Regions from separate parts of the Micromonospora sp. NPDC018662 genome, predicted to be linked through region 1. Evidence: riboswitches for the same ligand, from Rfam matches in the RefSeq annotation. Region 1 holds a riboswitch; each other region holds the start of a gene.

Region 1 (4,205 bases):
GTGGTGGCGTCCATGGCCGACTGGTCGGCGGCGAAGAGGTCGAGCAGCGCCCCGACCTGCTGGTCGGCCTCGGCGGGGTGCCGGAAGCGGCCGTTCGGGTTGATCGTGTACTCGTTGCGCCGGCCCACCCGGGTGCGGTGGAGGTAACCACCGGCCTCCAGGTCGGCGACGATCGCCTGGGCCGCCCGCTCGGTGACGCCCACCTCGTCCGCCACGTCCCGCAGCCGCGCGGTGGGGTTGCGCGCGATGGCCAGCAGCACGTGCCCGTGGTTGGTGAGGAAGGTCCAGTGCCGGCGGCTCCCGTCCTCACCTGGTGTGGTCGCCATGGTGGCCATCGTATGGCGTTCGGGGCAGTTGGTCGGAACCGGAGCGCGGCGCGGCCGTGACGCCTGAAATGCGTATCACGAAATCTTGACGTGCCTTCGGTCCCGTGTGACGGTGGGTCGCGAGGCCGACACCGCCGCCGGCCGGCCCGGTCGTTCCGCCCGAGGACGAGGTGAGCTGCGATGACCCCGAGTACCCCCGATGAGGCACTCGCCGAACTGCGGGCCGGTAACCACCGGTTCGTCACCGGCGTGCCGCAGCACCCGAACCAGGACGCCGGGCACCGGGCCGCGGTCGCCGAGGGCCAGCACCCGTTCGCGGTGATCGTCGGCTGCTCCGACTCCCGGCTCGCCGCGGAGATCATCTTCGACCGCGGTCTCGGCGACCTCTTCGTGGTGCGTACCGCCGGGCACACCGCCGGCCCCGAGGTGCTCGGCAGCGTCGAGTACGCGGTGACCGTGCTCGGCACGCCGCTCGTGGTGGTGCTCGGTCACGACTCGTGCGGCGCGGTCCAGGCGGCCCGGGAAGCGGTCCGCACCGGCTCCGCGCCGGCCGGGCACCTGGGCGCGGTGGTGGACGCCGTCTCGCCCAGCCTGCTCCGGGCCGCCCGGCAGGAGGTCGCGGACCTCGACGGCATCATCGACGTCCACATCGCGCAGACCGTGGAGACGCTGCTGGCCCGCTCGACGGTGCTGGCCGAGCGGGTGGCCGGGGGAGCGTGCGCGGTGGTCGGCATGTCCTACCGGCTCAGCGGCGGCGAGGTGCGGACGGTGGCGCAGTCGCCGGCCCCGCTGCCCGCGCCGGCCGCACCGGCGGACCCGGCGCTCGCCGGCTGACCGCACGCCGGACACCCGAAAAGGGGCCGCCCGAAGGCGACCCCCCATTTTCGCGTACGCGTCAGAGCAGCGACATGTGCACGTGGTCGGTGTGGTTCGACGGTCCGCTGTAGGAACTCCAGCCGGTGGCCGGGAACCAGATCTGCCGGTTCCAGATCACGTAGTAGATGCCCAGCCGGTCGGCGTTGCGGATGAGGAACGCGGCCACCTCGTTGCCGTACCGGCGGGTGTCGTTGTTGTGCCACGGTGCGAAGCCGCTGTTCTGCAACGACCAGTCGCACGCCTTGCCCTTGGGATGCTCCCACGGCCCGCCGGGGCGGTAGCAGCCCACGAAGCGGTTGAAGCCGGCGCGCTTGACCTCCTTGTACGCGTGCAGGGTGCGCGGCGTGACGCAGCCGGAGGTGGTCGGGTCGTTCTCGCTGCACGACTCGGACTTCCATCCGCCGTCGGCGGTGCGGCCGGGGCCGATCTTGGCGACCGGTGAGGTGGCCGAGACCAGACCGCCGGTGAAGCCCAGCCCGCCGACCAGCTTCAGCGCCTTCTGCGCCTCGACCTTCTCGCGGGCCATCGCGTTCGTCTGCTTCTCCTGCTCGCGCACCTCGGCGTCGAGTGCGATCTTGGCCTGCTCGGCGCGCGTCTTCACCTCGTTGATGGCGGCGAGCCGCTGCGCGTTGAACAGGTTGAGCTCGTCCAGGGCGCTGGCCCGGCGGACGAACGAGTCGGGCGAGTCGCTCTCCAGCAGCATCGCCATCGCGCCGACGCGACCGGTGCGGTAGGACTGCGCGGCGATCTCGGTGACCTGCGGGCTGAGCGCGTCGAGCTGGTTCTGCGCCGCCTTCACCTCGAGCGCGAGCTGGAGCTGCCGCTTGCGCGACTTGTCCAACTTGGACTTGGCCTGGAGGTAGTTCCGGTTGGCCGCGGTGACGGCTTCGCTGATGAGCGGTGGGTCGTCGTCCTCCGCGTGCCCCGAGGGGTTGGGGGCGGCGGTGTGCGGGGCTGCCGAGGCCGGGGTCGGGCCGGCCAGCACGGCGAGCGCGGCGAGCACGGCCACCACGGGTGTCAAGCAGCGGCGCAGGGGTGCCGTCACAGTGTTCCCTTCCGTCGGCCGCCGACCGGGTTAGCTGACGGGTTCGGGACGGAAGTGGCCCCTACCGCTCGCGCGGATTCACCCCATGTACCTGGTTCCCCGGCTCGCCCGGAGGCGATTGGGCGGCGGCACCGCAGGCGCGGGTGCGCGCCTTCGGCGGTGACCGGCAGCGAGGTTACCCGAGATGTCGACCGGGGATCTACGCCCGGAAGCCGACCAATCGCGAGAATTCGACATTGCCCAGCGTGACCAGCATCGCGTTTGACGCGGGCCGTCACGCAGCGGAGTGTCACCATGCGACATCCGTACTTCCCCGGTCGCCGGGCCACCGGTCGGCCGGCGTCCCGCCGAGCGCCTCCAGCGCCTCGCCGCGGGCCGCCGGTGGCCGGGCCGGCGGCGGCGTCGACGCCCCGGCCGACGGCGTGCGCCGCCCGGCGGTGGCCACGACCGCGGCCAGCGCGGTGGTGAGCGGTACGGCGGCGATCAGCCCGAGCGTCGCCACCGCGCTGCGGACGATCTCCTGGGCGAGGAACTCGCTGGTGAGGATCTCGCCCACCGGGCGGGAGTCGGCGACCAGCAGGAGCAGCAGCGGCAGCGAGGCGCCCGCGTACGCCAGCACGATGGTGTTGACGGTGGACGCGATGTGCGCCCGGCCCACCCGGGTGGCCGCCCGGTAGAGCTGCCGCCGGGACAGGTCGGGGTTGGCGTGCGCCAGCTCGGTGACGGTGGCCGCCTGGGTGACCGTGACGTCGTCCAGCACGCCGAGCGAGCCGATGATGATGCCGGCCAGCAGCAGGCCGTGCAGGTCCACGTCGCCCCGGAACATGGACAGCGTGGTGGCGTCCTCGCTGCCGAAGCCGGTCAGGTGGGTGGCGGCCGTGGCCAGCGTGCCCAGCACGCCGGTGACCACCAGGCTGCCGAGCGTGCCGAGCACCGCCACCGACGTCTGCGCGGTGATCCCGTGGGTCAGGTAGAGCACCACGAACATGATCAGGGCGGCGCCGACGATCGCCACCGCCAGCGGGGACCGGCCGGCGCCGATCCCGGGCAGCACGAAGCCGAGCAGGATGGCGAAGCTCGCCACCAGCCCGCCCAACGCGGCCAGCCCGCGCCAGCGCCCGAACGCCACGATCGCGGCGGCGAAGAGCGCCACCAGCCAGATCAGCGGCGTACCGCGCTGGTGCTCGGCGATGTTGTAGGCCTTCACCGACGGGTCGGCCGGGTCGGTCAGCTCGACCAGGATCACCTCGTCGCCGACCTCGACCCGGGGCGCCCCGGGGCCGTTGGGGACCGGCGTCTCGACCTGCCGGCCGGCGTCCGGGCCCTGCTCCGCGGTGACCGTCACGGTGCCGCACCGGCCGCCGCCGCCCTCGGGCGCCTCCGGCGTGGGCGGGCAGGGCTCGGTCACCACGCGGGTCACCGTGCCGTGGTGGCGCGGCACGTTCTCGCCGCCGGCCGGTTCCGGGCCGCCGCCCCGGGGCCAGAGCACCAGCGCCGCGATCACGGTGAGCACGAAGAGCGGCACCACGGTCGCGACCAGGAGCCGGCGTACGCCCGGCGGCGCGGCGGGGGCGGGACGGGTGTGGTCGGCGCCCACGGCGGCCCTCCCAACGGGTCGCGGCGCACCGGGTCACCGGACCGGTCGGGCACCGGTCGGCGCGGACGCGTCCTGACCACGCCCGGGTCGCCGCCGGCCATGGTAGCCAGGCCGGGTCGGGCCACCCCGGCAGGCGCGGATCAGCTCAGGCCGGCCCGCCGGCTCCGGTAGTCGTCCTCGTCGATCTCACCGCGGGCGTACCGCTCGTCGAGGATGCGCCGGGCCGTGCCCGGCCTCGCGGCGTCCGGCCCGGGCAGCCGGAACACCAGCCAGACGAGCCCGGCCAGCACCGCGAGCGCCAGCAGCGCCCAGATCCACATCCAGCCCATCATCGGGCCCGGCCACATCATCCGGCTGCCCT
Region 2 (4,205 bases), 510 kb from region 1:
GGCAAGGACCCGATCACCAACTTCATGGACTACACGTACGACTCCTGCATGTACCAGTTCACCGCCGGCCAGGCGAGCCGCATGCTGACCGCGTGGAACGCCTACCGCGCGGCCTGACCGCCGCCGCACCACGTACCGGTGCCGGCCCTGTCTGCGGACGGGGCCGGCACCGGCGTTTCCGGGCCCGGTCAGGCGGCCGGGCGGCGGGTGTCGAAGCCGTGCCGGCCACGCCGGCCCTCCGGGACGAGCGCGCCCAGCCGAGCGGGTGCCGCCTCCCCCGGGTCGAGCCAGAGCCGCACCTGCGGCCGGCCGACGCCGGGAAGGGCCACCGGATCGCGCCGGGTCAGCATGGCCACGTCGACGGAGAACTCGAACAGCCGCCAGTCACCCTGCGGCGCCGCCCGGCCGAGCCGGGTCAGCCGCGACACCGTCGCCGGGTCGGTCACCGGACGGGCCCGGCCGGCCACGTAAGCCTCGTCGTCGCTCTCCTCGGGCGGGAAGGAGTGCAGCGCGTAGCGGCCGTCACGTTCGAGGTCGCGGCGCTTCGGCGAATCGATGACGAAGCACCAGAGCCCGTCGTCGGTGATCAGCGGCGACACCGGGTGCACCCGGGGGCCGCCGTCGGCGCGGACCGTGGCGAGGTAGCCGAAGCCCGGCCCGTACTGCTGGATCAGAAGGCGGATCTCGGCGGCGAGTCGGGGCTCGTCGGCGGCGAATTCGGACCAGGAAGCCATGCCGACATTCTATCGAACACGTGTACGAAGATGTAGTCCGACACGCTGGTCACGCACACCGGTCGCTAGAGTGTTCCGATGCTGCTCTCCGACCGCGACCTGGTCTCCGAGATCAAGGCGGGCACCCTCGCGCTGGAGCCCTTCGAGCCCACGCTGGTGCAGCCGTCCAGCATCGACGTACGCCTGGACCGGCTGTTCCGGGTCTTCAACAACCACCTCTACACGCACATCGACCCGTCGATGCAGCAGGACGACCTGACGTCGATGGTGGAGGTTCCCGAGGGGCAGCCGTTCGTGCTGCACCCGGGCGAGTTCGTGCTCGCCTCCACGCTGGAGGTGATCTCGCTGGGTGAGGAGCTGGCCGGCCGGCTGGAGGGCAAGTCGTCGCTGGGGCGGCTCGGTCTGCTGACGCACTCCACCGCCGGCTTCATCGACCCGGGCTTCTCCGGCCACGTCACGCTGGAGCTGTCCAACGTGGCGAACCTGCCGATCACGCTCTGGCCGGGCATGAAGATCGGTCAGTTGTGCATCTTCCGGCTCTCGTCACCGGCCGAGCACCCGTACGGCTCGGCCGTCTACGGTTCGCGCTACCAGGGCCAGCGCGGCCCGACGCCGAGCCGGTCCTGGCAGAGCTGGCGCACCTGGCCGACCCGCTGACGCCGTCCGCTGCTGTTAAGCGGGGCCCCCTCCTATGCAGAATGCGTTAACAGGGGGCCCCTCCTTACACCTCAGCCGGGGCGGCCGTAGCTGTTGATGTCGCCGTCGTCGACGCGCTTCATGGTGATGGGTTTGCCCGACTGGGAGGCGTGCACCACCCAGCCGTCACCGACGTACATTCCGACGTGGTGCAGGTCGCCGTAGTAGAAGACCAGGTCACCGGCGCGCAGCTCGGCACGGCTGACCCGCGTCGTCACGTTGTGCTGCTGACGGGCGTTGTGCGGCAGCGAGACCCCGGCCTTCGCCCAGGCCGCCATGGTCAGACCCGAGCAGTCGAAGTGGTCCGGGCCGGCCGCGCCCCACACGTAGATCTTGCCGATCTGGGCGCAGGCGAACTTGACCGCCACCCCGGCCGCGCCACCGGGATACCCGGCGGGACAGGGAGCCGGGCGCAGCGGGCCGCCACCACCGTTGCCGTACACCTTGAGCCGCAGCTTCTGGAGCTTGGCGATCTCGGCGTCGATCTGCTTCTTCTTCGCCGCGAGCTGGGCCTCGGTGCGGCTCAGGTCGGCGACCATCGCGTCCAGCGGCTTCTTCTTCGCCGCCAGCTCGTCGCGCAGCGCGGCGATGTCGTGGACCTGCTCCTGCTGGTGCTGCGCGAAGCGGTCGAGCAGCTCCAGGCCGCTGACCAGCTCGCTCGGCGAACGACTGCCCAGCAGCGCGTTGACGGTGGAGAGGTTGTCGCCCTTGTACGCGTCGGCGGCGAGCCCGCCGACCTGGCCGAGCGCGGCGTCCACCCGGGCCTGGAGCGGAGCGATCTGCTTACCGAGCGCGTCGGCCTGCTTGCGGCGCACCGCGAGCTGCTCACGGACGGCGTTTACCTGTTCGATGACGGGTTCGAGCTTGTTCCAGTCGCGGTCGATCTGGGCCTCGATCTCGGCGACCGAGGGTTCCGCGTGCGCCGCCGTCGCGCCACCGGTCAGGACGACCGCGGCGCCGACCAGGGCGGCGAGTGTGGTGGTGAAACGGGACCAGCGGGAACGCGGCACGGCGGCGGACCGGTCGGTCGACCGGCTCGACGTCGGCCGCGGGGCATGGTGTGCCACCGGGCGTCCGTACTCCTTCTGCCTGACCGCCTACCGGGTTAGCTGACGGGTTCGGGCGGGAAGGGAGACGCCCTACCGCAGTGGCTGCGGATTCACCCCAGGTACCTGGGTCCCCGGTTCGCCCGTGGGCGACTCGGCGGTGTCGGGCCGTCACCGACCGGGTTGGACGGTGAGACGTGCGGCCGACGATTGACCAGAGTAGGGATTCCTGTTATCGATCCGCAACCCGAACGGCCGTGACACTCCGTACCGAATGTGCCGCGCAGACATGAATGAAGCTTTCTTTCATGTCGGATTACTACCCGGAAAGGTATTGACCTCACGGGTGGGTGGAGTGAGGGTGGGAACGCAGTGACGCCCATCCCTGTCCAGGAGGTTCGATGCACCTCTCAGCCCCGCCGTCGAGCAGACGGATGCTGCTCGCCGCCGCCGTGGCGACGGCCACCGCGCTGGCCACCACCGGCCCGGTGAGCGCCGCGCCGCAGGCGAACCGGCCCACCGGCGACCGCCAGCAGCAGTACGCCGCCGCGGCGGCCGAGTACGGCGTACCGCAGAACGTGCTGCTCGGTGTCTCCTACCTGGAGTCGAGGTGGGACACCCACCCGGGCCAGCCCAGCACCAGCGGCGGCTACGGCCCGATGCACCTGACCGACGCCGCGCACGTCCTCGCCACGCCGGGCAGCGCCCATGTCGACGAGGACGAGGACCCGCGCGGCGACGAATCCCGCCCGCTCACGCTCGACCCGGCCACGGCCGCCACGCCGAGCCGGGAGACGCCGCTGCCGGCCGCCTCGCTCCAGACGCTCGACGCCGCCGCCACGCTCACCGGGCTGGACGCGCAGAAGCTGCGCACCGACCCGGCCGCGAACATCCGCGGGGGCGCGGCGCTGCTGGCGTCGTACCAGAAGGCACTGGGTGGGCCGGTCGGCGCCGGCAGCGACGCCGCGGCCTGGTACGGCGCGGTGGCCCGCTACTCCGGCGCGGACACGTCCGACGCGGCGGCGGCCTTCGCCGACGAGGTCTACGACCAGCTCGGCCAGGGCGCGGCCCGGACTACCGACGACGGGCAGCGGGTCACGCTGGCCGCCACCACCGCCGAGCCGGACCGGTCCGGGCTGGCCCGGCTCGGGCTGCGCCACGCCGCGCGGCCGGACGGGCTGGAGTGCCCGGTGCGGCTGGCCTGCGAGTGGATTCCCGCGCCCTACGAGCAGCTCAGCGCCGACCCGGGCGACTACGGCAACCACGACCTGGGCAACCGGCCGAAGCAGCAGAAGATCGAATACATCGTCATCCACGACACCGAGGGCTACTTCGACCCCAGCGTCGACCTGGTGAAGCGGGCCGACTACCTGGGCTGGCACTACACGCTGCGGTCGGTGGACGGCTACGTCGCCCAGCACATCAAGGCCAAGGACGTCGGCTGGCACGCCGGCAACTGGTACGTCAACGCCAAGTCCATCGGCCTGGAGCACGAGGGCTTCGCCGGGCAGGGCACCTGGTACACCGAGGCGATGTACCGCAGCTCGGCCAAGCTGGTCCGGTACCTGGCGCAGAAGTTCGGCATCCCGATGGACCGGCAGCACATCATCGGCCACGACAACGTGCCCGGCATCACCGCCGCCGCGGTCGGGGGCATGCACTGGGACCCGGGCCCCTACTGGGACTGGTCGCACTACTTCGACCTGATGAAGGCGCCGTTCCGGACCAC
Region 3 (4,205 bases), on a different contig from region 1:
CGGCCAGGTCGGACTCCGGTGTTCATCCGGCGCGTCACGGTTCACTCCCCGGGGGCAGTGCCCCGACCGCTCCCGCGCCAAACCCCCTCCCGTGCCGCTTGCCATGCGAACGGCACCGTGCCGGGATCCGGCGGTGTCGGCGCGGGAAAGGGACGGGGTGGGCGGAATCACCCGTACGCGCCGGGGACCGGGTACCCCGGCGGGGTGTGCGGGCCCGCTACCCTGGGTCGGCGGATCGGCCGACCCGGTCCGGTCGTTCGGCCGGTCACTGGTCCGTGTCGAAGGGAAATCGGAACCCGGAGGTCCGGATTGGGCTCGCCCAGGTGTGCCCAGTCCGCGAATTGCTCATCCCGGGGGGTGGCGACCGGGGCCGTTGGAGGAATACTCTCGGTCGCGGCCCGCGTACTGATGAGGCGCCCGTTGGGGCGAGTGGAGGTGCTCGCGTGAGCCTGTCGATCGTGAAATCGGTGCGTCCGGGTGGTGTCGTCCAGATCGCGCCCCGTGGGGAGATCGACGTCGACACCGCGTACGAGGTGCGGGAAGCGATCGCCGAGGTGCTCGCGAAGGCGCGTCCCGCCCGGATCGAGCTCAACATGCGGCTCGTCACGTTCATCGACTCGGTCGGCATCAGCGCCATGGTCGCCGGCTTCCAGACCTGCGAGGTCAGCGGCGTCAAGCTGGTGGTCACCGAGCCGAGCCGGTTCGTGCACCGACAGCTCTGGGTGACCGGCCTGCTCGGTCTCTTCGGCGCGCCGGAGCCCTGGTTCGCCGACGACGCCCCCGAGGTGCTCCCCGGCGCCTGAGCGTCACCCGGCGCCACCGAACCCTGCTCCCGGCCACCGCCGACCGGGGGACCTTCGACCCGTTGCCAGGCCGCCCCCGGTACGGGACGATCGTCCGGACCCACGACGGCGAGGGGGACGGGTTGCAGAGCAGCGACAGCTTCAGCTACACCGTGCAGGCCCGGTGCAGCCGGGCGGACGCGGTGGCCCTGCTCGGCGACCTGAGCCGGCAGGGCGAGCTGCATCCGTTGATCGTGCGGGTCCGGCAGTTGCCGCCCCGTCCGGGCGCGTTGGCCAGCTTCGCGATCACCGACCGGCTGGAGCTGGGTCCGCTGCACTTCCCGGTGACCTACCAGGCGGACGTGCTGATCGCCACCGAGGACGAGGTGGTCACCGTGGCCCGGCAGCAGCCGGCGACGACGGTCCGCAACCACACCCGGCTGCGCGACGAGCCCGACGGCGTGGTGCGGATCGACGTGGAGATCACGCTCACCGCGCCGGCGCCGCTGTTCGGTTACGCGTTCCGCCAGGCGCGGGCCGCTCACCTGGGCCTCGCCGCCCGCCTGGGCGCGACCCTGGAGGGCCGACCGGCCTGACCGGGCCCCGCCCGTGCCGGCTCGCGTGCGACGGCACCCGGCGTGTGACCGGGTGCCGTCGCGACGGTCAGTACACCGACAGGTGCACGTGGTTGGTGTGGTCGCTGGACGGGTCGCCGTTGCCCCCGCTGTACGACTTCCAGCCACTGCTGGGCAGCCAGATCTGCTTGAACCAGATCACGTAGAGCACCGCGAGCGGGTCGGCGTTGCGCACGAAGTACGCGGCCAGGTTGTTGCCGTACGTCCGGTCGCCGCCGCTGGCCACGCCACCGAAGCCGCTCTTCTGCGCCGCGAAGTCGCAGGCCCGACCCTTCGGGTGCTCGCCGGAGCCGCTGGGCCGGTGGCAGGAGACGTACCGGGTGAAGCCGGCGGCCTTGGCCTGTTGCAGGGCGTGCAGCGTACGCGGGGTGATGCAGCCGCTGGCCGGCGTCGGGTCGTTCACGCTGCACGACTCCGCCGGCCAGGAGCCGTCCGAGTTGCGCTTGGCCGGCTTCGCGTTCGCCGTGGAGGTGCCCCGGCTTCCGCTGCCGTCGCTGCTGCTGCCGCTGCTGCTGGCGGACGGCCGGTTGTTGGCCTCCTCCAGCGCCTGCTCGGCCTGCTCCTTGCGCTTGGCCATCACCGTGACCTGCTTGCGCTGTTCGCGGACCTCGCCGTCGAGCGCGGTACGGGTGCGGATCGCCTCGTCGCGGGTGGTGATCAACTCCCGCAGTGTCCGGTCCTCGTGCGCGGCGACCGTCTCCAGGGCGGCGGCCCGGTCCATGAAGCCTTCCGGGCTGGTGCTGCCGAGCAGTGCCGCGGCGGTGCCCATCCGGCCGGTGCGGTACGCCACCTCGGCGATCTCACCGACCTTGGCGTTGCGTTCGGTCAGCTCCGCGTCGATCGTCACGAGTCGTTCGTTGAGCTGCTTCTGCCGGGTCACCGACCGGTTCAGCGCGGCCTTGGCCTCCAGCCAGCCCTTGCTGGCGGCGTCGAGCTTGGCGCGCAGCGCCGGCGTGCCGCCCTCGTCGTCGTCGCCGGGCGCGGCGGCGAGCCGGCCGGTCGCGGGTGCCGCCGAGGCGGGGGAGACCGGCGCCGTCGCGAGGCCGAGGGTCAGCATCGCGACGAGCAGGGCCGCCATCCGGGCGGCCGTTCGTCGTACGGGTGCCACTGGGGGCATTCACGTGTCCTTCCGTCAACCGCCGACCGGGTTAGCTGACGGGTTCGGGACGGAAGATCCCTACCGCTGACGCGGATGCACCCCACGTACGTGGTTCCCCGGCTCGCCCCGCGGGCGATTAGGCGACGGCCGCTCCGCCGACGCCGGATGACGCCTGCGGGGTGGCCGCGACCGAGCCTACCGGCGTTGCCCGGTTCCGGCGCCGTCACCCGGCGTCGAGAACCGGGCAAAACCGGCATAAGTCAACAATAGCCACTCAGATTTAAGGCTGTCCTCATTACCAGCCGGTCGGCCCGCAGGCACCGGTGGACGCTCCGGGTTCGATCTGCAACGTGGCGTGATCGATCGAGAAGTCCTCGTGCAGCGCGGCCCGGGCGGCGGCCAGCACGGTGGCGACCTCGGCGCCCGGGTCGGTGGTCAGGTGCGCCGAGGCCACGTCCATGCCGGAGGTGAGCGTCCAGACGTGCAGGTCGTGCACCTCCGCCACGCCGGGCACGGCGGTCAGCCGGTCGTGCACGGCGGTCACCTGGAGGTGTTCCGGCGCGGCCTGCACCAGGATGCGTACCGCGGCCCGGCCGAGCCGCCAGGTGCGCGGCAGGATGAACAGGCCGATCGCCACCGCGACCAGCGGGTCGGCCCACCACCAGTCGGTGACCGCGATGACCAGCGCGGCGCCGATCACGCCGAGCGAGCCGAGCAGGTCGCCGAGCACCTCCAGGTACGCCCCGCGCAGGTTGATGCTCTCCTGCGCGCCGGAGCGCAGCAGCGCGAACGCGGCGATGTTGGCGAGCAGGCCGAGCACGGCCACCACCAGCATCGGGCCGGCGAGAACCTCCGGCGGCTCGCCGAACCGGCGTACCGCCTCGATCAGGACGTAGACCGCGACGGCGCCGAGCAGCACCGCGTTGGCCAGCGCGGCGAGCACCTCGAGCCGGTAGAGCCCGAACGTGCGCTGCGGGTCGGTCCCGGCGCGACGGGTGGCGGTGATCGCCGCGAGCGCCATGCCGATCCCGAGCACGTCGGTGAACATGTGCCCGGCGTCGGAGAGCAGCGCCAGCGAACCGGTCGTCACGGCGGCCACCGCCTCGACCAGCATCAGCACGGCGAGCAGCGCGAACGCCGCCCAGAGTCGGCCCCGGTGCCGGTGCGCCGCGTTGGTCACCGCACCGCTGTGGTCATGGCCTGCGCCCACGCACACACCCTCCCGTCCCGCGCCCCGGACGGGCCCAATCTATGCTCACATCGCTATGTGTGCAAGTGACTGCGGTGTCACCCCACCGGATCGAGCGTGGTCAGGCGCTGGGTGGCCCGGGACAGCGCGACGTAGAGCGTGCGGACCCCCGAACCCGGGTCGGCCCGGATCTCGCTCGGCGCGACCAGCACCACCCCGTCGTACTCCATGCCCTTGGCCTGGAGGCTGGTGACCACCTGGAGCCGGCCGGCGCCCAGCTCGCCCAGCCAACCCGCCACCTCGTCCCGGCGCGGCACCGGCGTGATCACGCCGACCGTGCCCTCGACCTCGGTCAGCAGCACCCGGGCCGCCTCGACAGTGGCCGCCGGCAGCTCGGCCGCGGCCACGGTCCGCTCCACCGGCGGCACACCGGTGGACCGCACCGCGTCGGGCAGCGCCAGATCCGGGTACAGCCGGCGGATCTCCGCCGCCGCCACCGC

What was found. Region 1 has a riboswitch for cyclic di-AMP ahead of ACH495_RS03750 (coiled-coil domain-containing protein). Riboswitches for the same ligand answer to the same signal wherever they lie in the genome.
Region 2: linked by a shared signal. The riboswitch ahead of ACH495_RS01265 (NlpC/P60 family protein) and the one ahead of ACH495_RS03750 (coiled-coil domain-containing protein) in region 1 are both predicted to bind cyclic di-AMP.
Region 3: linked by a shared signal. The riboswitch ahead of ACH495_RS22830 (coiled-coil domain-containing protein) and the one ahead of ACH495_RS03750 (coiled-coil domain-containing protein) in region 1 are both predicted to bind cyclic di-AMP.

Annotation. Positions count from the first base shown of each region.
Region 1 covers NZ_JBISAC010000001.1:769,122-773,326, forward strand. The annotation lists gene ACH495_RS03740 (helix-turn-helix transcriptional regulator) at 1-335, opposite strand, end outside; gene ACH495_RS03745 (carbonic anhydrase) at 507-1,160, shown strand; gene ACH495_RS03750 (coiled-coil domain-containing protein) at 1,222-2,247, opposite strand; cyclic di-AMP (ydaO/yuaA leader) riboswitch at 2,251-2,382, opposite strand; gene ACH495_RS03755 (YibE/F family protein) at 2,537-3,844, opposite strand; gene ACH495_RS03760 (SHOCT domain-containing protein) at 3,985-4,164, opposite strand.
Region 2 covers NZ_JBISAC010000001.1:258,985-263,189, reverse strand. The annotation lists gene ACH495_RS01280 (zinc metalloprotease) at 1-117, shown strand, start outside; gene ACH495_RS01275 (pyridoxamine 5'-phosphate oxidase family protein) at 189-734, opposite strand; gene dcd (dCTP deaminase) at 813-1,391, shown strand; gene ACH495_RS01265 (NlpC/P60 family protein) at 1,463-2,497, opposite strand; cyclic di-AMP (ydaO/yuaA leader) riboswitch at 2,511-2,646, opposite strand; gene ACH495_RS01260 (N-acetylmuramoyl-L-alanine amidase) at 2,878-4,205, shown strand, end outside.
Region 3 covers NZ_JBISAC010000008.1:183,646-187,850, forward strand. The annotation lists gene ACH495_RS22820 (STAS domain-containing protein) at 444-803, shown strand; gene ACH495_RS22825 (SRPBCC family protein) at 866-1,378, shown strand; gene ACH495_RS22830 (coiled-coil domain-containing protein) at 1,446-2,534, opposite strand; cyclic di-AMP (ydaO/yuaA leader) riboswitch at 2,539-2,669, opposite strand; gene ACH495_RS22835 (cation diffusion facilitator family transporter) at 2,812-3,726, opposite strand; gene ACH495_RS22840 (HelD family protein) at 3,804-4,205, opposite strand, start outside.